DNA from 3 places in the Paenibacillus sp. NRS-1782 genome. Region 2 is predicted to be linked to each of the others. Evidence: predicted binding sites of a transcription regulator. Region 2 holds the regulator's gene; each other region holds the start of a gene.
What was found. The regulator NrdR, encoded in region 2, represses ribonucleotide reductase genes. The targets are predictions, from matches to a motif close to AACACNATATATNGTGTT.
Positions count from the first base shown of each region.

Region 1: a site for NrdR is predicted at 4,536-4,553, ahead of ACIFQM_RS18305 (anaerobic ribonucleoside triphosphate reductase). Genes of this name have one in related genera too.
Region 3: a site for NrdR is predicted at 4,715-4,732, ahead of nrdI (class Ib ribonucleoside-diphosphate reductase assembly flavoprotein NrdI). Genes of this name have one in related genera too.

Region 1 is NZ_JBITPH010000045.1:171,427-178,026, reverse strand. Features, by position in the region: gene ACIFQM_RS18320 (Rrf2 family transcriptional regulator) at 1-478, opposite strand, end outside; gene ACIFQM_RS18315 (glycoside hydrolase family 3 C-terminal domain-containing protein) at 545-3,529, opposite strand; gene ACIFQM_RS18310 (AbrB/MazE/SpoVT family DNA-binding domain-containing protein) at 3,907-4,377, shown strand; gene ACIFQM_RS18305 (anaerobic ribonucleoside triphosphate reductase) at 4,636-6,585, shown strand; gene nrdG (anaerobic ribonucleoside-triphosphate reductase activating protein) at 6,582-6,600, shown strand, end outside.
Region 2 is NZ_JBITPH010000059.1:45,021-57,273, reverse strand. Features, by position in the region: gene mutM (DNA-formamidopyrimidine glycosylase) at 1-557, shown strand, start outside; gene ytaF (sporulation membrane protein YtaF) at 671-1,363, shown strand; gene coaE (dephospho-CoA kinase) at 1,375-1,971, shown strand; gene ACIFQM_RS21730 (lytic transglycosylase domain-containing protein) at 1,968-2,531, shown strand; gene ACIFQM_RS21725 (alpha/beta-type small acid-soluble spore protein) at 2,668-2,892, opposite strand; gene nrdR (transcriptional regulator NrdR) at 2,998-3,465, shown strand; tRNA gene ACIFQM_RS21715 (tRNA-Ala) at 3,593-3,668, shown strand; tRNA gene ACIFQM_RS21710 (tRNA-Lys) at 3,681-3,753, shown strand; gene ACIFQM_RS21705 (MarR family winged helix-turn-helix transcriptional regulator) at 3,954-4,415, opposite strand; gene ACIFQM_RS21700 (SDR family NAD(P)-dependent oxidoreductase) at 4,618-5,496, shown strand; gene ACIFQM_RS21695 (helix-turn-helix domain-containing protein) at 5,693-7,348, shown strand; gene ACIFQM_RS21690 (iron-hydroxamate ABC transporter substrate-binding protein) at 7,530-8,480, shown strand; gene ACIFQM_RS21685 (FecCD family ABC transporter permease) at 8,641-9,648, shown strand; gene ACIFQM_RS21680 (FecCD family ABC transporter permease) at 9,645-10,652, shown strand; gene ACIFQM_RS21675 (alpha/beta hydrolase family protein) at 10,853-11,854, opposite strand; gene ACIFQM_RS21670 (GNAT family N-acetyltransferase) at 11,851-12,253, opposite strand, start outside.
Region 3 is NZ_JBITPH010000040.1:107,893-114,492, forward strand. Features, by position in the region: gene ACIFQM_RS15235 (VOC family protein) at 263-688, shown strand; gene nrdF (class 1b ribonucleoside-diphosphate reductase subunit beta) at 943-1,908, opposite strand; gene nrdE (class 1b ribonucleoside-diphosphate reductase subunit alpha) at 2,117-4,201, opposite strand; gene nrdI (class Ib ribonucleoside-diphosphate reductase assembly flavoprotein NrdI) at 4,188-4,547, opposite strand; gene ACIFQM_RS15255 (GNAT family N-acetyltransferase) at 4,974-5,546, shown strand; gene ACIFQM_RS15260 (ABC transporter substrate-binding protein) at 5,795-6,600, opposite strand, start outside.

The DNA of each region.
Region 1 (6,600 bases), on a different contig from region 2:
CCTTGGCATCCTCGCCTTCACTATGGCTACTGCCGCCCACAACCAACGTTGTACGCTTGGCGAGTGAGGCCAGCGTATGGGACTCCCATACCTCCAGCATACGTCGTTCGCTCTCGACTACGATTTCGGATACAGCGGTTGCAAGCTCCTCACAAAAAGGGTTCGTCTCTGGTTCATGCATCATACCTGGAAAAATCGGATCACATATTTCAATGGCGTGGTATATATCGGCAAGTGTAATATGGTCTGCCGAACGGGTAAGCACATAGCCTCCCTCACGGCCTTCACGTGCTGCTATTAATTCTGCCTGTACAAGTCGCGTCAGCACCCTGCGCACCAAGGTGACCTCACAGTCAATAGAGCGGGCAATAGACCCGCTGGCACAGAGCTCTCCATGCTTTTCCAAATAGACAAGCGCCTTTACCGCCACCCCAAGCCATCTGGGCGTTGCGGTGCGTAGTCTTTTTTCACTATTCAAATGAAATGACACCCCTAAGCTGTAGAAACTTCGTTGAATGCATTGTACGTGAAGTCAGAAGTAAGTTCAAGCCTGAAGGCTGGAATCTCCTGTAGCACAAGCGCTCAAAGTAAAATAACTTAGCCGCACTTCGCCACTCAACCACAGGTACACATCACGTGAACCTGAGACTGGACCCAGTGCTTCGGAGAGCGTCATCCACGCTTGCGCTCCTCCCGTATGGCCAACGTTTATACGTGCTGCAGCTTCGCTGTCCGGCGTATCCAAACGAAGCTCAATTGCTGCATCGTGGCTATTGCCTGACACGCGACATTGAAGTTCAATCACACACGCCGTTCCCAACTCGACGCCATAAAAGGCAAGCCAGCCGGGACATTGAGGTGAACGTAGACGTACACAGGCCTCCTTTTGCTCCTTGCTTTCATCCAGCAGGACATGGGAACAATCATCAAAGTTTTCAGCGCGAATGCGTTGTCCGGCTTGCCGGGGTGGAATAACTTCGCCTCGAACGCTCACAGGATGCTCCAGCCGGATATCCGCTGAAGAAGCACCTGCCAGCAAGGTGTACTCGCCAGCTTCAACGCAATAGCAATCCCGTGTGACATCCCAAATCGCCCAACCCTTCACTCGCATTGTAAAAGAAATCGTTCGCGTCTCCCCCGGCTCCAAGCGGATGCGTTGAAATCCACACAAGGTTTTCAACGCTCGCTTTACTCGCGAAGCTCCGGGCCGTACATATAGCTGTACAACCTCCTCCCCAGCAGCTGTGCCCCGATTCGTAACATCCACCCATACCTTCAGGGTATCCGTGGCATCCAGGGCATCAAAAGAGTTGTCTCGACCTTCGGGGACAGACGTATCGTTGGGATCGGGCGCTTGGACATCTGTGCGCAGATGGCTGTACTCAAATGGCGAATACGTCAAACCGTGGCCGAAAACGTATAAAGGTTCACCTTCAAAATATTGATAGGTACGTCCGCCGCGAATAATATCGTAATCTTTGATATCACCCAATTGGTCCTCCGCTTGATACCATGTCATATTTAAACGACCCGCTGGCGCGTAATCCCCAAACAGCACATCCGCTACTGCCGTGCCATGCTCTTGCCCGGCATGAGACGTGTACACGATCGCTGGAATATGCTCCTGTACCCAAGGGATGGCAAACGGATAGCTGCCCGTCAGAACCACGATCGTATTGGGATTAACCCGATACACTTCCTCGATGAGCCGCTGCTGGGAAGCTGCCAGCTCCAAACCCGGACGGTCATTCTCTTCCTTGCCGTTAATCAACGGGTGATTGCCGACGAATACAATCACTGTATCTGCCGCTTGCGCAGTGGCTATCGCTTCCACTAAACCATCCGACACCGTCTCTACCCGGAAAGCTGCATCTACCTGTTCCAAGGCTGTCGAAGCCTTCGTCCCGTTATCCCCTACAGCGTTAGGTACGGAACTCGCAGCCTCGGCTACCTTCAATGAGCCCTCCGGCCCTGTGATCACAGGCTTGCCATTCCATGTTGTCCACAGATGCTCCCCTTTTTCAACAGGAGTCAGACCAAAGACTTCTTTGACATACCAGCCATACGCTTCCTCAGCTGTCACACGAAGCGTCTCCTCATCGCTCGTCACATAGGTACCCAGGCGCTCGTCGGTCAACGTGACGCTGCCGTAGCCCCAATCGTTCACGGTCAAAACCGTTGGCTCGGCATCATGGGACAACCGCATGTCACCGAAGGAATCAACTGTGAGCTTCGCTCCGTCAGCCGCCGCCGCGAAGGTCACGCGATCCTTGGCATCGCGGTATATGACGCGCTCCTGCGCGTCTTTGGTTACCAGCTTGGCGCGAATCGCTTCAAGCGGTGTCACAAAATATGGAAGTGTACCGGAATACCAGTCACGGTACACCTCATTGCCGAGTGCCCCGATCACCGCCACCTTGCCGCACCCCACAGGGTCCAGCGGCAGGAGCGAACGCTCATTTTTCAACAGTACGATCTGCTCTCTCGCTGCACGCAACGACAGCTCACGGGCTTGCTCTGTCATCAGGGCCTCTTCCCCGATCAAGGCATAGGGATTGTCTGTCGCCGGATCAAATTCCCCCAGACGAAAGCGAACACGAAATGTATGGAACAACGCCTGATCCAGGTCCGTTTCTTGCAGCGTTCCTTGCGCCAAGGCATCACGAATGGCCTGCTTGGACAAATCCGCATCATCTGTAATGCTGTCGATTCCTGCGCGAATAGATTCAGCCACACCCGGTGTGTGGGAGTCATAATACTGATGGTCCTTTACGATTCCCATCACATCACCAGCATCACTGACGACAAAGCCGTCCATTCCCCATTCGTGCCTGACAATATCATTCACACCGTGGTACAACGTAGCAGGCGTTCCATTGATCAGGTTATAAGAGGTCATCATGGACTGGGCTTTGCCTTCCGTAAAAGGCTTCTCAAAGGCTTTCAAATAGTATTCACGAAGGTTTCGCGGGTCTATACTGGAGGAATCACTTCCCCGGTCCACCTCGTTATTGTTTCCGAGGAAATGCTTTAATGTCGCAACCGCTTTCAAATATACCGGATGATCGCCCTGTATGCCTTTGACCAATTCCTTCGTCAGTTCTCCCGTCAAATACGGGTCTTCTCCATACGCTTCCTCATTACGCCCCCAGCGCGGATCACGCTCCATATCTACGGTTGGTGCCCATAACGTCAGTCCGTTTAGCGCCGGGTCCCGGCGGTAGTATACACGCGCCTCATCCGAAATAATCGAGCCGACTTGTCGCATCAGCTCCGTATCCCACGTACAAGCCAAACCCACAGGCTGCGGAAAGGAAGTCGCCTCTCCTAACCAGGCTATACCATGTGCTGCTTCCGTACCATGCTTGTATGCGGGGACTCCCAATCGTTCAATGGCAGGCTGATATTGCAGCATGGATTCAATCTTTTCCTCCAAGGTGAGCCGGGACACCAAATCCCAGACACGTTCGTCCAGATGAAGCTTCGGATTTTGAAAAAGATATTCTAAATCCGTTGTTTCATGACTCATATCCGTCATCTCCTTGTCTTCATTTAAAATATCATAAAAGGCCCTTATGAAAGCGTTTTAATATATCATAGCGAAAAAGGAGTACCCCGGCAACAACTGCTGCTGCTCACCATTTGGTGTCTTTCCTCAAGCAATACCGAATAGACTAGTGTCGCCAATGGCATGGATATCGGATGTTTGTTTGGACATGAGCTTATAATCATGAATTTGTAGCTTCGTCCGCGCCTTCTACAGAACCATTCAGGAAGCTCTTAGCCAATCTACCTGGTGAGTAACAGTGCGTAAATTAAAAAAATTGTATATTTTCTTCAATAAACAAAGCAAAAAATAATATTTTTTGGTATAATCAGGATATATAATCAAAGGAGGAAGGGTTTATGAAAAATACCGGAATGACACGGCCTCTGGATCAATTGGGGCGAATCGTGCTTCCCAAGGAAATGCGCACCACGATGGATATCAATATTGGTGATTCGCTCGAATTTTTCGTGAATGAAGAAGGATTTGTATTAAGGAAATATACAGGTGTATCCTGCAAATTTTGCGGCACAGTTGATCATTTGACTTATTTTCGTGATAGCTTTATTTGCGCCGATTGCATTCAGGTATTAAAGACAGAGGAAAATGTACATCCCACCAGCACTGAAGCCATCCAGGCTCAAGAGCATACCAAGCCGGTTCGTAACTATACAACCTGGCAGCCTAAACAATCCAGAATCCAGCAAGGAGAAATGGTAAAAAAGCTCCGAAAGCTGATTCAGGAACATCCCAACCTGCCGCAAAAGATATATGCCGAAATGCTCGATATCTCACAAGGCCGGGTGTCCCAACTGAAAAAGCTGCTTTAGATTATTCAGCAATTTTATTGTTTTTTGTCAAATATCCGATCGTCAGGTGTAGAATAAGGAGCGTATTCGTTGATATGTTCCTAATTTCCACCTGACTTTTTTGTGTGTTCTCCCCCTTATCAACGTGACAAAAATCACATACTCTCCATCCATCCATATATACAATATATAGACTGAAACAAATGTTTAGTACATGATATCGTCAATATATTGTTTTTTGGAGAATAATATATATTTTACTATATGGAGGTTTTTGCAATGAAGGTGTTGGAGGAACATCAATTATACAGCATCGGCGAGCGGGTCATTGGCGCACAAGACTTGGACATGCTGCGGGAGAATGCAAATTTGAATGGAGAATCGTTCAGCGGCAAAATGAGCAAGCTCGGCTCCGAGTACGCCAAGTGGTATGCGCGGCTACGTGTGCTTCCGTCTGAACTGACGGACGCGATTGACCGTGGATATGTATATGTTCACGATTTGGACCAATATGCGCTCGGGACTACGAACTGTATCTTTATTCCCTTTGGCCGCTTGTTGCAAGATGGTTTTAATACAGGCAACGGCTCTGTGCGCACACCACAAACTATTATGTCTGCTATGGCACTGGTGGCTATCATATTCCAGTCTCAGCAAAACAGCCAATTTGGAGGTGTCTCTGCCAATAAAATAGACTGGGACCTTGCTCCTTTCGTGGCCCGCTCCTTCCGCAAGCATCTGCGCAAGGGACTCCGTCTGTTCGGAGAAAAAATAGAATCCGCCCTGCCTGATGACGAATTACATATAGCCAACAGCCTATTACATGAGGTCTGCCCTCGTTCATACGCATTCGCACGCGAAGAAACGGAGACGGAAACCCGGCAGGCCGCCGAATCCCTTATTCATAACCTGAATACCATGAGCAGTCGGGCAGGTGGACAAATTCCGTTCACCTCACTGAATTACGGGATGTGTACTTCTGCTGAGGGGCGACTAGTTACACTATCCTTGCTGGAGGCCACTATCCGTGGCTTGGGCAGCGGGGAAACCCCTATTTTCCCACAGCATATTTTCCAATGCAAAAAAGGAATCAATCAGGCTGAAGACGATATCAACTATGACTTGTTCCTGCGGGCAGTAGAATGCTCCAGCAAACGTATGTATCCTAATTTTGTCAATGTGGATGCTACCTTCAACCTGCCCTATTACCGCGCAGATGATCCGGATACCATTATTGCGACGATGGGCTGCCGTACCCGTACCATTGCTGACCGTTTCGGCAGAAACCGTCAAAGCGGCAAGGGTAATCTCTCATTCAATACGATTAATTTGGTGCGTCTTGGCATTGAGTACGGCATTTGCACAGGCAAGCGCAAAATACCTGACCGGGATGGCTTTGATACCAGACTGGAAGAGGTTATGCGCATTGCTGTGGACGGACTGATCCATCGCTACCATATACAGACCAGCCAGCCGGCAAAAGCCTCAGACTTTATGATGCGCGAAGGGGTATGGGAAGGCGGAGAAGAGCTGGAGCCGGATGAACAGGTGGGAAGCGTACTAAAGCACGGTACGCTTTCTATGGGATTCATCGGGTTAGCTGAGTGCATGAAGGCACTGTACGGCAAACACCACGGGGAGGATGACGCTGTATACCGCGAGGCGCAGCGAATCATAGCTTCCATGCGTGTCTACTGCGACCAGATGAGTGAATTGCATAACCTTAATATTACGCTGTTCGCTACGCCTGCCGAGGGTCTATCCGGCAAATTCACGTTGCTGGATCAGCGTGATTTCGGAGTCATTCCCGGTGTGAATGACCGTGAATACTACACGAATTCTTTTCATATTCCCGTGTACTATACGCTTCCGGCTGCCCGTAAAATCAGCCTCGAAGCCCCATTTCATAATCTGTGCAACGCTGGTGCGATTTCGTACATCGAGCTGGATGGTAATGCGCGGAATAACCCGGAGGCGTTTCTTAAAATTGTACAATACGCGCTCCATCAGAACATTGGGTACTTCTCCATCAATCATCCGGTAGACCGTTGCACGGAATGCGGCTACGAGGGCATTATCGGGACAAGCTGTCCCCAATGCGGTGCTGATGAAGAACATACGCATTTTCAGCGTTTGCGCCGGGTAACCGGATATCTGACAGGTGATTATACCGTTCGCTTCAACGCCGCGAAACAGGCTGAGGTGCGCGACCGGGTGAAGCATCGGTGAATTTATGCGGCTACA
Region 2 (12,253 bases):
AGCATACTCACGTTATCTTTCATTTTACGGATGGAACGGAATTACGCTATCAGGATGTTCGCCAATTCGGCACAATGCATTTATTTACGGAAGGACAGGATTTGCTGGAAAAGCCGCTGAACAAGCTCGGTCTGGAGCCGATGGACGAGTCCTTTACACCGGAGGCGCTTCGCGCCGCTGTGGGGACCCGTTCGACTTCGATCAAGGCTGCGCTGTTAAACCAGTCATATGTCGTGGGCATCGGGAATATTTATGTGGATGAGTCGTTGTTTAAGGCGGGTATACATCCGGCACAGCCGGCCAAAAGCTTGGAGGGTGACCAGTTCCGTGTGCTGCATGAAGCGATTATCTCCACACTGAGCGCTTCGATTTTGGTCGGAGGATCGTCCATTAAATCATTCGTCAATGGACAAGGCCAATCGGGCGACTTCCAGCATCAATTGCAAATCTATGGACGTAGCGTTAAGCCTTGTGTTCACTGTGGTACATTGATCGAAAAATCCGTCGTAGCCGGACGTGGTACCCATCATTGCCCAGTCTGCCAGCCTCTGCGTTAAACAGGTACAGTCACCCAAAGCCCATTCCTCTCATATATTGATTCCAAGTACCAATACTGCGAAGGGTTTCGGCTTCTTTAAGGCCCTTCCTTTCGCAATGGGAGGGAATTGGAGTGGCTAATCATTGGGGAGCCCTGCTGCTGCTGGCATTTGCACTAAGTCTGGACAGTTTTGGAGTCGGTGTTACATATGGGCTACGCAAAATGAAAATTCCATTGCTGTCCATTGTCATCATTTCAGTATGCTCAGGTTTGGTCATTGGCATATCCATGCAGCTAGGCGCATTATTGTCGCAGGTTCTGTCTCCTGTATATACGACGGTTTTTGGCGCTGTCATTCTGATTGGGATTGGCTGCCACTCTTTGTATCAGTCCCTGCATCGCAAAGAAGATCTGATTGATGATCCTGATCCTGAGAACAGTAATGTTCTGGTAGGGGAGAAATCTTTAGAAGTACAAGAGGAACGGACCGTATTTTCTTTGGAATTCCGCAAATGGGGTCTCGTTATTCGGATTCTCCGAAGTCCGTCTGCTGCAGATATGGACCGTTCAGGCAGTATATCCGCTATGGAGGCGGTTTGGTTAGGTATCGCTTTATCGGTAGATGCGTTCGGTGCAGGATTGGGAGCAGCTATGCTGGGCTTTCAGCCACTCGCTACTGCGCTGGCTATTGCACTATTCAGTGGGACATTTTTGATTGCAGGTATGAAAACAGGTTTCTGTCTGTCGGCATTCCGATTTATGAAGGCGCTGGGTGTGTTACCGGCATTATTATTGATTATGATGGGTATATTGAAGCTGTTATGAGGTGAAAGAGCATGAATATCGGATTAACCGGAGGTATTGCTACCGGTAAAAGCACCGTGTCGGCTCTACTGGTCGCCAAGGGTGCGCTGCTGATTGACGCAGATGCCATTGCCCGGGAAGTAATGCTTCCGGGGCACCCGGTGCTGACGGCGGTCATACAGCATTTTGGACAAGCTGTGATGAACAGTGATGGAACTTTACACCGCAAAAAGCTGGGCGAGATTGTATTTGGAGACCCTGCTCAAAGGCAGGCGCTTAACGATATTACACATCCTGCGATTCGTGAGGAAATGCGTACGCGCATGGAAACTTACGAGCAGGAACAGCCGGACAAGCTTGTTTTGGCGGATATCCCGTTACTGTATGAGTCCGGGCTGGAGAGCTTGTACGATGAAATTATGGTGGTATACGTACCACGTGATGTGCAGCTCCGGCGTCTGATGCTCAGAGATGGATTGACCGAGGAACAAGCTGGCCTTCGGTTATCCTCGCAAATGGATATTGAACAAAAAAGAAGCCTGGCCGATATCGTCATCGACAATAGTGGAACACAGGCTGAAACAAAACAGCAAATTGATCAATTCTGGCAGCGAAAGGGACTGGCATGAATATTTTGCGCAAAAAAAGAGTCCTGCTGACTTTGTTTGTTGGGTTTGTCTTGATTCTGTTTTTTAATTCAAACTGGATGTCGTGGTTCTATCCGATTCAATATAAGGATGAGATCCGGCAATACTCGCAGACGTATGAAGTGGACCCGTTTTTGGTGGCGTCCATTATCCGTGTTGAGACGAACTTTAAGACCAGCAAGCAGTCGCACAAGGGTGCACTGGGACTCATGCAAATCATGCCCGATACGGCGAATTGGATTATGGACAGCGCCCAGATCCAAAAGGTTCCGCTGGATAGCGTCAAGCACGAGCCAGGCACCAACATTGAGCTGGGAACCTGGTATGTGCATAACCTGTCGATGAAATTTAAGGATAATCCGGTAGCTATCGTTGCGGCTTATAACGCAGGCCCCGGTAAAGTGCAGGAGTGGCTGGATAAGGGCGTATGGGATGGGAAAGAACAATCCATCAAGCAGATCCCTTTTGGCGAGACACGACATTATGTACAGCGGGTTATTTACTACTACAGGCAATACACCAAAATTTATAATCAGTTTTAACGGATGACGAGGCTGCGTGTAAATATGTCATGACAGAATGAGCCTGATGGCATTAAAATGAAAAAAGCGCAGGATAGGCTGCATTTAGCAGCCCGTCCATACACTTTTTCTTGTTGCTTCTGCGTTATTACCGCGATTATTGGTATTGACCTGCCAATTGTTGTTCGGCGATCGTTACGAGGCGTTTTGTGATGTAGCCCCCGATCGAACCGTTCTCATAGGAAGTCATGTTACCTTGGTATCCATCTTGAGGAATGCTGATACCCAGCTCTTGAGCGATTTCATATTTCATTTGCTCCAGAGCGCCGGAGGCTTTGCTGACTACCAGGTTGTTGGAGTTGCCATTGTTTCCTTGTGCCATTGTTGTTCACCTCCTCGCGACGTGGTAAACCTATTATGAACCGTTTTGACAAAATTATTACGAAAAAGTACAGGGGATTTATTGGAAAAAGAAAGTGGTGAATTTATGAAATGTCCTTACTGTGCTTACAATGGAACAAAGGTGCTGGACTCGCGGCCTGCGAATGATAACAAGTCCATCCGCCGCCGCCGCGAATGCGAGCAATGTGCCAGGCGTTTTACCACCTTTGAAATGGTGGAGGAGACTCCACTGATGGTCATTAAAAAGGATGGCAGCCGTGAAGAATTCAGCCGTGATAAAATGCTGCGCGGTCTCATTCGGGCCTGCGAGAAGCGTCCTGTATCTGTCGAGCAACTGGATATGATCGTATCCCAGGTGGAAAACGCTATCCGCAACACAGCCGCTACTGAGGTGGACAGCCAGCAGATCGGCGAGCTGGTCATGGAACAGCTCTATCCTGTTGATGAGGTTGCCTACGTGCGCTTTGCGTCCGTATATCGGCAGTTCAAAGACATCAACATGTTTATGAAGGAACTGAAAACACTTTTATCCAAAGATACAGCCAGCGACTAGATCGCTGACTGTATCTTGGTTGATGGCGGAAGGGTAATTATAATTTTTTTTTATTAAAGTATTGACACAGGGATGAAAATTTTATATGATATAGGAGTCGCTTGAAACGTTTTTAATTACATATAATGGGGCCTTAGCTCAGCTGGGAGAGCGCATCGCTGGCAGCGATGAGGTCAGGGGTTCGATCCCCCTAGGCTCCACCAATTTTATATTATGGACTCTTAGCTCAGTTGGTAGAGCAGTTGACTCTTAATCAATTGGTCCAGGGTTCGAGTCCCTGAGAGTCCATCCTTTAGAAAAACGGCAGAAATGTCGTTTTTTTGTTTTGAATTTAGCTTTGTTATCCTTCGTGGTCACACGTTTGGTCACAGAAGGCCCTACTTTCTTGATGAAAAATAAACGCCATGTTCTCTTTAATGAGGACACGACGTTTATTTTAGTTTTACTCGATGCTTTTAAGAAAGGCAGTCATTCAACCTATGAGCTTGTTACTTATGATCAAATCCGTTAAAATCCCTGAGCATTTCAATAAAATGTTCAAGTTGTTCATCGTCCCATCTTGAAATGTGTTCGTAAAATACAAATTCTTTCTCTTTTAGAGCATCCATCGTCTTTTGTCGCCCAAGCTCAGTGAGGGATAGAAGTATTCCTCGACGATCATCAGGGGAGGCTTCCCTTTTCACATAACCCAAAAGCTCAAGCTGTTTGACGAGACGGCTAACCGAACTGCGATCCATAGCTGTTGATTCCGCCAGCATAGTGGCGCTTGTTGGGCCGTACGAGTAAAGCCAACGGATAATATGGAAGCCCGCAGGTTGTATTGAAGGATTGAAACGTGCTGCAGTTTTGACATTTAGCGCATGTGAGGCGCTTATGAGGGCATTGATTTGTTCGCCGAGCCCCAGCTCCAATTGGCCTCTTGGTGTATTTTTGTGTCGATCAACATTCATCCTATTTCACCTAACCTTAATTGATAAAGTAAATCATTCAAGTAAATTAATTGACATATATCAATTAAAATAATATAGTTGATTTATATCAAGTATATGACTACATCAGCTGCATGTCAAAACTTGAGACGGATATAATGGAGTAAAGCAATGAACGGCCAATTACATTGACAATGACTATTCAGTACAAAGGAGAATCACTATGATGGCTAATCCGATTGTTGTAATAACTGGCGGAACGAGTGGTTTGGGGCAACTCGTTGCGATTGAATTGGCTAAACGTGGTACTCATCTTATCCTGACAGCCAGGAGCAAGGATCGCGCAGAAGCTACTGAAAAAATGATAAAAGAAATGATGCCCTCAACAAAAGTAGACTTTTTTTTCGGTGACCTATCCTTAATGAAGGATGTCAGACGTATAGGAAACGAGATTTCAACTGCATACCCCAAAATAGATGTGCTTTTGAATAATGCAGGACTGCATGCATTCGAACAACGGGTAACCTCCGAGGGATTTGCAGAAATGATGGCTGTGAACTATTTATCACCGTGGTTATTGACGCACGCCTTACAGCATTCCTTGAAAAATGCAGGAAGCGCCAGAATTGTCAATGTTGCCTCGGAAGCTTCACGCAATCATGGCGAGCTTAAGCTCCCTGAGGATTTGACCCATATATCTCCTTTTACTGCCAGAGGCTCTTCTGCAATATATGGAAAAACCAAGCTGTATAACATTATGTTTACGGGTGAATTGGCACGTCAATGGACTGGAACGGGCATCAGTGTGAACGCTCTGAATCCGGGGTTTAATGTTACTGGTCTCGGACGTGAGCTCTGGTTTGCATCAATGCTTGAGCGTTTATTGAATTTTTTTCATATTGGTGATCCACGCAGAGGAGCTGATATTATGACTCGCTTAATGGTGGACCCGCAGTACCAGGCAGTAACAGGAGGGTATTTTAATGTTGGAACCGGACATTCGATTGTACCTGTAGACCCCGGTGGAGATATTGCTATGCAAAATAAACTGTGGAATTGTACGAAAGAATTACTGCAACAAAGAGGTCTTCTTACAATATAACCTGACTTTATGGATTACAGCGGTAAACTGAGGACTGTTTTGTAAAAATCCAAGGTGGGGTAGCATGAAAAAAGTTTGATCATTTATAGTATATATATCGTTTTTATGCTATATAATTGGACTTTTTTGCTTAATAAGATCCAGACACAGAGGACTGAAAGACGTTCCTCAATATTTTGTAATGGAGGCTTTGCTTGTGGATAACGTTGTCTCGGAGTGGGCAGAGTCCCATTTTCCTTTATATACGGCTGACAGTATCCATTCGCTGTACAGCACCTCGAATTTTCCGATGTATAAGATTCATGAGAGTGTAACCGTGCTGATTGCGATTGCCAGCGGCAAAGGTATTCTCAGGATTAATGATCAAATGTACGAGCTCATGGAAGGGAGCGTCATCCTTCTCCCGGCCCATAGCCATGCCGCTTTAATTACGAATCTCCAGCAACCACTTCATGCTTATAAGCTTTTAATCCGTACGCGAGAGCAGGCAAATCCTCTACCCACAGGTGTAATGATGCGGAAAAGCGAGGTGGCCTCTAATGCTAATATTCAGTTTTTTCCTTATGAACCTGCGATTGTGGCCCATGTGGAGGAGCTGTATATCCATCGTTTACCTGCTAGTGAAGCCCGTCATGTGCAGAATCAAATTATATTTCACCAAATCATTCTTCTACTGTTGAAACAGCAGGAGGCCAAGTATGCTGCCAGTGAGCAGCCGTCGATGGAACACAGTATTACTTATTTGGAAAACAACTATAGCGAAAAAATAATGCGTGAGCAGTTGGCCGCGATTGCAGGCGTAAGCCGATCACATTATTCTATCCAGTTTAAGCAGCTTACCGGTTTTTCCCCGAACGAATATTTGTCGCGGCTGCGTGTTCACCGAGCCAAAGAGCTGTTAATAAGCGGATCAGGCACGCTTCGGGAAATTGCAATGAAGGTAGGTTACAAGGATGAATTTTATCTAAGCCGTCGTTTTAAGCAGCATACAGGAGCATCACCTTCAAGCTACAACCGCGGATCATCCCAACGTGTGGCTGTATTGCTCATACCTTACGCCAGCCATCTGTTGCTGCTTGGATTGGAACCTGCTGTCACCATTTCGGAAAGCAGCGAATATGTGAAGACGAATGGTCTGGAGCCGCCGCAAACGATGAAGTTTATAAGCACGAACTGCTCTGCTGAACAGGTGAACTCGGTATTGCTCGATACCCACATTGAGCTGATCATTGCAGCCAAACAGCATTTGCACCAATATGGGCTGAATCCTGAGCATTTGCGAGTTGTAGCGCCTATCGTGGAAATTTCATGGATGGAAATGGGATGGAAAGAGCATCTGCGTCGTATCGCACATGCTGTTCAGCGGAGCGATCGGGCAGAGCAGTGGTTGGCTGCTTTTGAAAAGGAAGAACAGGCAGCCCGCTCTCTGGTACAGCAATGCGGAGTCGCTAATGAAATCATAACGATTTTGGTGATTAAGCCGGATAAGCTGCTCGTTTACGGAGCGAGAAATGTCGGATATATTATCTATCAATCGCTTGGACTACGGCCTCCTGAATTGATCGGGCAGGAGATGAAGAAGCTAGGGGATCAATTTCATTCCATTCCCATTGAGATATCCCAACTCGCAGCTTATGCAGGGTCGCAATTATTGGTTGCAGTGTTTCCGGATGAGAAGGGCTCCACCGCACATAGTGAAATGGTATTCAAGTCCTCCTATTGGAACAGCCTTCCCGCTGTACAGCGGAATAATGTACGTCTGCTTGACCTGGATGAATGGTTGCCCTACAATCCGGTTTCTATTCGTTTGCAGCTTCAACGCGCGGTAGCTTTATTTACAAGTGATCAATAGTCCAAGTCATTTTCCAAACAAAAAGGCATGGTTCGGCGCATAGTGGTTCCATATAATTAGTTCATACAAATGAGAATGAATTTCATAATCAATGAAAAGGGTACGAAGTTCAAGATTAGTATCTTATCTACGATATGATGATTCATTGAACATAGCGTTTTGAAAGGGAGAGAGTTATTTTATGAGAAAGCTGTTTATTCCGCTGGTACTTTTACTTGTGGTTGTATTGAGTGCTTGTGGAGGAAATCAGGCGAACCATGCCGAGAATGGTAAAAGTTCGTCCTCTGAGGCTACTTCGGATTCGAAATCGAAATCTACCACTTTCGTCTATCAATCCGAGAATGGCCCCGTAGAGGTTCCGACTCATCCACAACGCGTCGTTGTGCTTACCAGATTTTTAACGGGTAACGTGATGGCACTCGGTGTGCCTCTGGTTGGCGTGGACGAAATGTCCAAGACCAACCCGAATTTTGAAGAAAAGCTGAAAGGCGCCGAGGCGGTAACAGACGAAAGTCTGGAGAAGATCATCGAGTTGAATCCGGATCTGATTATCGGGCTTTCAGATATTAAAAATGTCGATAAATTTAAGCAAATCGCTCCTACTGTCACTTATACATATGGCAAGGTGGATTTCTTAACCCAGCAACGTGAAATCGGCAAATTGTTGAATAAAGAAAAAGAAGCACAAGCCTGGATTGATGATTTTACAGCCCGTGCCCAAAAAGCCGAAAAAGAAATCAAGGCGAAGATTGGTGCCAATGCGACGGTTTCGGTCATCGAGACATTCAATAAGCAGCTCTTTGTCTATGGCGATAACTTTGGCCGTGGAACCGAAATTCTCTATCAGGAGTTCGGACTCGCCATGCCGAAGAAAGTGAAGGAGGCGACCCAGAAAGAAGGATATCTTGCCTTATCGACGGAGGTTATGAAGGATTACCTGGGTGACTATGTCATTTTCAGTAAAAACGCGGATGAGGATAATTCGTTCCAGAATACCGAAACGTACAAGAATATTCCCGCGGTCAAAAATCAACGTGTCTTCGAGGCCGACGCGAAGGCGTTCTACTTTAACGATCCACTGAGTATGGAATACCAATTGAAATTTTTCATTCAACATTTTCTCGGCCAGTAAACGTTGATTCCTATTTCGGGACCGCAACGATTAGGGACGTCTACGATTCAAAGCATGGCAACGATAGGCCTTTCGTTGTAAATCATTTTTATTCGATGCGAAGGAACTGGTTATCTAACAGTTTCTTCGCATATTTCATTAAAGAAGAGATGAGAGTCCGATGAAGATTAAACAACATGCCTTTCCTTTTGCGTATAAGCTCTTTGGCAGTGTGCTGGCGCTCATTGTGTGTTTCATCATTTCAATGATATTCGGTGCAGCGGAAACGACGCTCCACGACCTGTGGCTTGCTCTCACCTCGGGTACCAAGGATGACAAGATTCTCATGCTGCGTGAGATTCGGCTACCCCGCGAGCTGGGGGCGATGCTGGTTGGTGCCGCTTTTGCTGTGTCCGGTGCTATTATGCAGGGAGTTACCCGCAATCCGCTGGCCGATCCGGGCTTGCTGGGCCTGACTTCCGGCGCCAATATGGCGCTCGCATTGGCTTTCGTATTCATCCCGGGCATAAACTACTTCGGCATCATGGTAGCCTGCTTTCTCGGGGCCGCTCTGGGCGCAGTTTTGGTCATCGTCCTTGGCTCAATTCGTCGAGGCAATCTGTCCCCGATCCGAGTCGTTCTAGCGGGAGCGGCTGTATCCGCGTTTCTGTATGCCATCTCGGATGGCGTCAGCATCGCATTCAAAATTTCAAAGGATGTATCCATGTGGACTGCCGGGGGTCTGATCGGAACGACGTGGGGACAAATACAGGCCATTGCACCAGTCATCCTTCTTGGCATCATGGTAGCTCTGATGCTTTCCAACCAACTGAGTATTCTCAGCCTGAGTGACGAGGTGGCGGCTGGATTGGGGCAAAATCTGGTATGGATTAAATCCATCCTGTTCGTCCTTGTCATTGCGATTACGGGTGCATCGGTCGCGCTTGTTGGAAACATGGCATTCGTGGGGCTGATGATTCCTCATATTGTCCGTAAAATGGTTGGCACCGATTATAGGTATATCCTGCCTTTCTCGACTTTTGTAGGAGCTACGTTCATGCTGCTTGCAGATACGCTGGGCCGCACGATTAATACACCTTACGAGACGCCGGTGGCAGCGATCGTGGCGATGCTGGGCTTGCCCTTTTTTCTGCTCGTTGTGCGTAGAGGAGGTAAAGCTTTCTTATGATTCTGTCCGCACTTGTTCGAAAACAACGCCTGATCCTGCTCGTCAGTTTAGGGCTAATTATTCTAACCGCTATAGCCAGCATGGCCTGGGGATACTCGTCTTTGTCGTTTGACAGGCTGCTCCCTGTTTTGTTCGGTCAAGGCACCTTCAAAGAAGAATTTGTTCTGTTCTCTGTCCGGCTGCCACGGATTTTTATTACGTTGCTATCGGGCATGGCGCTTGCGTTATCCGGCTCTATTCTGCAAAGTATCACCCGTAACGACTTGGCCGACCCAGGCATCATCGGCATTAATTCTGGCGCGGGCGTAGCGATTGCGTGCTTCTTTCTGTATTTCCCGATTGATGTCGGATCGTTCGTCTATGTTCTGCCACTTGTCGCTTTTATGGGCGCATTAATAACAGCAGCTTTGATCTATGTTTTCTCGTATAGCCGAGCGAGCGGACTTGATCCCATCCGGCTGGTGTTGGTCGGGGTTGGTTTCTCGCTTGCGCTGTCGGGGATCATGATTGTAATCATCTCCTCGGCGGAACGCTCGAAGGTCGATTTTATCGCGAAATGGATTGCGGGCAATATATGGGGCACGGACTGGCCGTTCATTTGGGCGCTGCTTCCCTGGCTGATCCTGCTTATACCGTTTACCTTGTACAAGTCGCAACGTCTCAATCTTCTTGCTTTGAGCGAGCCGTCGGCGATTGGCGTCGGTCTGAAGCTTGAACGGGAACGCCTCGTTCTCATTCTGACGGCGGTCGCTGCGGCTGCATCTGCGGTATCTGTCACGGGTGGTATCGCGTTTATCGGGTTGATGGCCCCGCACATGGCCAAGGCCCTGGTCGGGCCACGCAATCAGTTGTTCATTCCCGTCGCGGTTCTGCTCGGTGGATGGTTGCTGTTAATCGCGGACACAGTCGGTCGCAATCTCACAGATCCCGACGGTATTCCCGCAGGCATCATGGTGTCGTTAATTGGTGTGCCTTATTTTGCTTATTTACTGCTTAGGAAGTAGCACCGACGCGAAGTCAGGCAGGCTAATTCAAGTAGTCCAGAGCTAGAGAGCTAGAGTCCCGCAATATCAATCCTTAAAAAACGGCAGAGATGTCGTTTTTTATTAGTTTATAAGTTCTGATTTCGAAGTACTACCATGACTGCGATTTCCAAGATAGGATACGTTGTATCTATGAGGAGATTGATTGCAGTATTTTGTATTCAGTAAATTAAATAATCGGCGAGGATTTTCAAGTACTCATCATTCACCAATTTTCTAGGGGAAAATACGGCTGTTAAAAAAGTTAGAGATTTTGAATGTGCGACTTTTTCATTCATCATGGAATGGTTGGCTTCAGGTAAATGGATGACGGACAGCAGCTCTGAAGGCACCTTCTGTCGATATACTCGTTCAGTATCTTTTACATCAACGTTAATATCTTTTCCAGCCAGAACCAAGAGTACAGGAGAATTAAAGTAGCCTAATTCTTCGGTGGAATCAGACCGGAAATTTTTGCCTATAAAGCTCCATCTTTCTTTGGAAATCAAATTGTCTGGGTTGGCTATTTTCAGGTATTCTTCATAAGAAGCTTGTTTTTGTAGTAATTGCAAAATCTGTTGATTGTAGTCCAATCTCTTTGTAATTTTTTGCGGAGTAGCCCCTTCCTGTTCCATCTCTTTTCTGGTGTTAAATTGCCCTTGTGTAATCCAGTTCACGGCGGGCGATACAAGGATGCTGAAAGCAATATTGTGCTCCTTTTTAACGATCTTCGGAATGACCCATCCAGCTTGACTGGCTCCCCATAGGCCGATTTTTTGCTTATCAATCATCGGTAAGGTTCTCGCCCAGTCTATTGCATATCGGATCTCCTGTGCCCGGTCCTCCATGCTTTGATCCAGCCAATTTCCAGGAGCGCCATTAATACCGGGCTTATTTAAGGATAAGGAGGCGTAACCCTTGGAAGCGAACCTTTCCCACAGCGGTTTGTATCCATCATCATATGTGTCATTGATAGGACCATCCCCATGGACAAAAACAACCAGTCCAACCTTTCCCGAGTAGTCCTTAGGCAAAGCTAATGTACCCGTTAATACCCCTTTAGGAGTCGTAATTTGTATTTTTTCTTCCGTCATCTTGTAGGAATCTTGATATAGAATAATCAATATTAAGGCAACAGCTAGACCTGACGCAATACCAAGGATAAGCTTGGATGTTCTTTTCAAAGGTGTTCTCTCCTCGAATGCAGTTTAGTTTCTTTCCAAGTCATCAGATGCCATACAGGCTCCTTGAACCAAAAATGTCGCAATCCATTGCATTTGGATTGTTCTACTTCAAACGCTAGTTTCTGATACAAACGGATGGCCCCCTGGTTCTTATGCTCTACATGAAGCGTCAACACATGAAAACCGGATTCAACCGTAAATTGCTGTGCGAAAGCTAGAAAACGTCGTCCTATTCCCTGATTACGATGACTTGAGCGAATCGCCAAATGATCAATATAGCACTCATCTGAGGCAGGCTTATATTCCAGCGCATGCATACCTGTCAAAAATTTAAATACATTGAAGCAGCCAAACTGTTTTATGAGCGGAGCCCAAGAAATGGGTTTTGTTTTAGGGAGC
Region 3 (6,600 bases), on a different contig from region 2:
CCCTCAAAGTAGAAGAGAACGTTTGCAGTGTTGGGTTCTATAGAATATATCGGTAGCAGTATTCCAAAAATGTACCATAATTAACTCCTTTTTTCGATACCAAGAAGGCAGGTGTGTTCGTGTATGTCCTCGCATGTGGAGCAGCAGCTTGGCATATCGGTAGAAGAAAGATAACAAACAACTCTGTTTATCTTAACATTTTTTGCATATAATACAGGAGAAATGACAGGATAGCTTTAAAAATGAAGGAGTTGTGTTGAAAATGTCAAAGCGTTTGATCCCCTATATTACGATGAATGGAAATGTGAAGGACGCGATTCAATTTTATGAAAAGGTATTGGATGCCCAACTGCTTTTTATCCAAACCTTCGGTGAAATGCCTGAAAATCCGGAATTTCCGATTCCCGCAGAGATCAAGGAACGTGTGGGACATGCCACCCTCAAAGTCGGTGAGACAGAGCTTATGTTTTCCGACACCTTTCCTGGCTCGCCGTTCAGCAGCGGGAATCAGGTGAGCATCTGTATTACAACCGACAGTGTCGAGCAATCCAGAAGAATGTTTGACGCTCTACAGCAAGGAGGACAGGTGGGGATGGCTTTGCAAGAAACCCATTTTAGTCCGGCTTATGGGAATGTAACGGACAAGTTTGGTATTACCTTTCAAATTTTCACGGAGGCTCGGTCTTAAACAATGGAAAACGGCCCGATTTCGCTACCTTGGCGATCTGGCCGTTTTTTTTGTATGAATCCTCGTTCAAGATGTGGGTTGGACTTCCTTATGATCAAAATGGAGAAGCGAAGCGTACGCCTTTGCCCGGGGATTCTAACCTTAATACTAATCCAAAAGAATCCCTTGACAACAGCGATCGGAAGAACTATCCACTTGCGGAGTGGTCTCCCTCAGCATTACCTAAACAAACTATTTTCACATATATCTATTACCTACACTCCAAAATTAAAATCATCATCAGTCAGCGGCTCCACATTCATTGCACGCACGTAGCCGTTTCCTTTTTTAGAAAAGAAATCATGCTGCTTGGTGTGGGTGCTGATGCCGTTGAACACAATCGGATTGACTTCTTCTTCTTCAAATAATGGATCAAAGCCCAGGTTCATCATGGCCTTATTGGCGTTGTAGCGTAAAAAGACTTTGACATCGTCCACAAGCCCGATAGGAGCATAAATTTGCTCGGTGTATTGTTCCTCGTTATTGTGCAAGTAGCGCAGCAACCCTACCAGCGTCTGGTACAGATCGCGTTGCTCTTCCTCGTCCAGCTCTGCATAAATCTCCTGTGCCAGCACACCTACATAAACACCGTGAATACTTTCGTCCCGCAAAATCAGGTCGATAATTTCTCCGCTGCATGTCATCTTGCCCTGACCCGCCAGATAGAGAGGGTAGAAGAAGCCGCTATAAAATAAATAGCTTTCTAACAGCACTGACGCTGCCATAGCGAGATACAAGTCTTTTGGCGTATGAATATTCATATAATACTGACGAATGGTTTCCGCCTTGGTCTGGAGATGCGGATTTTCCTCTACCCAACGGAATATATTATCAATCTCTTCCGTAGAAGCCAGGGTTGTAAAAATGCTGCTGTACGACTTCGCATGAATTTGTTCCATCATCGCCATAAAGCTCAGCACAGCTTTACGTTGCAGCCCGTCCACATGCTCCATAATTTGCGGCATACCTACGCCGCCTTGAATCGTATCCAGCAACGTCAAGCCGCCTAATACTTTCATGTAGGCTTCTTTTTCAATATCACTGAGGGTTACCCAGCTCATTTTATCGTCGGACAGCGGAATTTCATCATCCGTCCAAAATTGCATAATGTTCTGATTCCAGAACATCAATGTGAAATCATCGTCCGAGCGGTTCCAGTTTACAGCTTGTATACCTGTCATTTTTTGGCATTCTCCCTTCAGCTTCCGAGATTTCCTAGAGTCACAATGAAATGATATAGGCGAATCATCGTATGCTTGACATACGGAAGCTGCATCCGCGAGGCCGTGTCCCAACCCATAAAGGGCGGAACATCACGCTGGGATACAGCTTCTAATGAAAAGCATCCATTTATATGAGGACTTCTAATGTTAATTTATGAGTACGGTCTTAGATCGAGCAGGTAAGGCACTCTTCTACAGACAGCTTTTTGGTACGTGTGTAGTACAACGATTTGAGTCCCTTGTGAGCAGCATAGAGATAGCAACGCGCCAATTGGCGTGTAGTCACGTCACTGTTCACATGAAGCACGGTCGAAATTCCTTGATCCACGTGAGGCTGAATTTCGGCAATCAGGTCCAGCACCTTGAACTGATCCATTTGATACGCGGATTTATAAAAGAACACATTATCTCGTTGCAAGTAAGGCATTGGATAATAGGTCGTCGAGTTCGCATAGGTACGTGTTTCAATTTGTTCCACGATAGGCATTACGCTGGACGTCGCATTTTGAATATATGAAATGCTGGCCGTCGGCGCAATCGCCATACGGTACGCGTGATACAGGCCATGCTTCTGCACGTCTGCTTTCAGCTTGTCCCAATCCTCTGGAGAAGGAATATAGATGCCGCCAAACAGTTCTTGTACGCGTGCCGTTGTCGGACGGTAATCGGTGTTCAGATAACGGTCAAAATACACACCAGTCGCATAATCCGATTCCTCAAAGCCATAAAAGCTTTGTCCGGCCGCTTGCGCGATTTCCATGCTTTTCTCCAAAGAGTGATAGTTCATCGTCATAAAAAAGGTGCGGACAAAATCCTTCGCTTCGTTGCTTTCATAAGCAATTTTGTTCTTGGCAAGGTAGCCATGCAGGTTCATGACACCCAGACCGACAGAATGCATCTCACGGTTTGCCTTGGCAACACCCGGCGCGTTCGCGACTTGGGTCATATCGCTGACCGAGGTCAGGGCAATCATACCCTCGTGAACGGATTCGCGGATTTTGCCATGCTCCATCACATTTACAATGTTGAGAGAAGCCAGATTACAGCTAATATCCCGACGGATTGTATCCTGTTGGCCGTAATCTGTAATTTCAGACGTTTCCTGTAATTGGAATATTTCCGTGCACAGATTCGACATTTTAACCTGGCCCACGTTTTTAAGAGCATGTGCCTGATTCGCGTTACTTTTGTTCATCATGTATGGATAGCCGGATTCCAGCTGGATCATGGCAATTTTGGTCAGCATGTCACGCGCGCTCATCGCTACTTTTTTCTTCACCCGGTCGTCAGCGAGCAGTGTATCGTACATTTCATCCAGATCCATATCGTCCAGATGCGTACCGTAGGCCTTGAACACACTATAAGGAGCGAATACATGCAGCGGCTCATTATCCTGAGCCAGCTTATAAAAGCGGTTCGGAACAATCAGTCCGATGGAGAGTGTCTTCAGGCGTACTCTTTCGTCGGCATTGATTTTTTTACTATCCAGGAACTCCAGTACATCCCAACCGAAAATGTTGTAGTATGCAGCGCCGGAGCCTTTACGTTGACCCATCTGATCCGCATAGGAGAAGCCGTCCTCCATCAGCTTCAGCACAGGCATAATGCCTTTAGCCGCGCCTTCTACACCTTTAATCACTTCGCCACGTGACCGCAGCTTCGACAGGTTGACCGCGACACCGCCGCCGATTTTGGACAACTGCATGCAAGTGTTTAGCACGTAGTTAATCGAGTTGAGGGAGTCGTCCATTTCGAGCAGGAAGCAGGATACCAATTCCCCACGACGGCTTTTGCCTGCATTCAAGAAGGTTGGCGTAGCCGGCTGGAGACGCTGCTCCATCATCGAGCGGGACAACAGACGTGCCGTATCGGCGTTACCACGGCCCAAATGCAGGGCGACGACCGCCACCCGGTCAGGATAGTGCTCCAGATAAACCTTACGGTCATTGCTTTTCACTGCATAATCCGTATAAAACTTGGATGCTGCCATATAGGAAGGGAATTTAAAATGATAACTATGAGTGATATGGAAAATATCCTTAATTTCGTCAGCTGTATAGCTACTATAGAAATTTTCGTAATAATCATTCTCAATCATGTAGAGCACTTGAGCCGCTGGATCTGCAAACTTCAAGCTCCGTTCTTCGACTTCCTTCATAAATTCGTCTACAGCCTCTTGGTCCTTTTCCAATTGGAAAAAGCCATCTGTATCGCGTTTCATCAACATGTTGTTCAATTCAATATGCCGCAACTCGGCTCACCCCCTGTTTGAAACGCTCTACATCGCCGAACGTTCCGGATAATTCAAATTTACTGATGACAGGTACGTTATAATGGTCGGAGATCAAATCCGCGCTTTTGGCAAAGCTCTCGCCCCAGTTACGGTTGCCGCTGGCAGCCACACCCACGAGGTTTTGAGCATTTTTTTGCAAAAAGGAAGATACCCTCTCAGGTATCTGTCCAAACCCCGTTGTATATGTAATGAGTACGTATGGTTCCTCTATAGTCATTTGCTCCTGGATTTGGACCGCCGGAAGCTTGAGCTTCCCGATAAATCTTTTTACATTGCCGGTCTTGGAATCATAGGCAATCAGCATTGTATTCAACCTCCTTGACATTTGGCAAAACAGCATCTGTCCAAGGCTCGAAATCCTGTAAAGATTCGCAACCCCTTGCTGGCCGTGCTTCGCCAAAATTTTAACGCCTATTTATATTGGTATTTCCATATCTGTATTTTCAAGATATATGTGTAAAATACGCGTTGTACACTATATTTAGAGTACGATTTCTATTTTATATCTATATATAGGTGAGGTCAATCACTTTTAAAAGGTTGGGCACAAGGATTGAGGGCAAGTCCAAGCGGGGTGCGGGATAAGCAGAATAACTTTTTTTTTCGTGCCAATTTTACAAATGTACTGGAGTTTTGGAGTATGAAGATGTACGATTTGTCAATAGGAGATACAGCAGTAAATCTACCTTTTACTGTAGGAAAATAAGTATGATGGGAGAGAAGATGTAATATGCCACATATTATTGGGGAACGCATCGTGCTGAGAGAGTATCGTCAGGAGGATATACCGGAAATACGAAAATGGGTCAATGACCCGGATATTACATGCGGTTTGAGCGATGCTTTTACTTATCCTCATTCTCAGACGAACAGCGAAGCCTATGTACAGATGATGATTGACGGCAGTTCGGAGACGAAGGGCTTTGTCATTGCGCATAAAGACACGCTGGATTATATCGGACAACTGGATTTATTTAGAATCAACTGGATGAATCGGCATGCCACACTTGGCATAGTGATCGGACGCGACGATAACCTGGGCAAAGGCTACGGACGTGAAGCGATCCGGCTATTACAGAAATTTGTATTTCATACGCTGAATCTGAATCGGTTGGAATTGGAAGTCTTTTCATATAATGAACGTGCATATCGCTGCTATCTGTCCTGTGGCTTCAAGGAGGAAGGTCTTCTGCGGCAAAAGCTGTTCAGGGAGGGCCAATACTATGACGTTATTCAAATGGGCATTTTGCGAAGTGAGTATGAGGCTGCGGAGCAAACGACGGAATCTTCGCAGAACGTGTAGGGAAACAGACAGTCATCATCGTGTCATGTATATATGGAACGAAACAGAACGTTCAATGTAAAAGGGCTGAACAGCATTAGGCTGTCAGCCCTGTAATCTTTCATTCATATAAGCCAAACTCGAACTATAAGCTGACTTGAAAAAATAAGCATCAAAACGGAGTAGGCGGAATGGTGCTGTACAAGCGAAGCACCATCCGACTGCGTAGTGGCACAGTAAGTAACTTTTAAGTTCAGCTTATTTGATCGTTATTTTTCCGCGTTCCACAGCTTCAGCCGATTTTGGATCAGTCCGGTGTAGGTTTCTTCAGCCTTCGGCACACCTGCCTGATCCAGCTCTTGGAGCATACGGTCATAGACAGCATCAAATTGGTCGGGCTTGGCGAGTACAGCTTCGGGAATCCGTTTGCGCACAATGTCCTGCGACTTCTGATAAATGACATTGTAGTTCGTATTGGTCGGAACGGGCATGTTGTAGGCGGCGCCCCATTCTTTCACTGGAAAATCCTTTTCGTTCGGGAACAGGTCCTTCCACGTTCGAGCATTGTAGGCTTGCAGGGATTTTTTTTCGGCCCGGCTGTAATTTTCGGTAATCATCTCTGGATAGTTCGTCGTATAGTAGTTGCCGGAAGGGTCCTTGATGCCGTCACCGTAATGCGGCCCCCATATCCAGTATAAACCGATGCCCGACTCTCTCATAAAAGCGGAATTATCGGTGTTTTTACGTTGCTGCACATCGGCCGGAATAACCCGTTTGCCATTCTCTACATTGTAATGCTGGCCTTCGATTCCCCAGTTGCGCAAAATTTGTCCTTCGTCGGAGGCCAGAAAATCCAGAAATTTGATGGCACGCACGGGATTTTTGCACGAGGTCGTAATTCCGATCCCGTATGCAGCATCAAAGCCAAGCGGCTGGAGGGAATGATCCTCGTATTTCTCGCTTAACGTAACCGGGAAATGAGCGTAGGTAAATTCATCCTTGCCCGACGCTTTGAGCGCGTTTTCGGCATCCTGATAGTTCCACTCCTGATCAATGAGTCCAATCACACGACCTG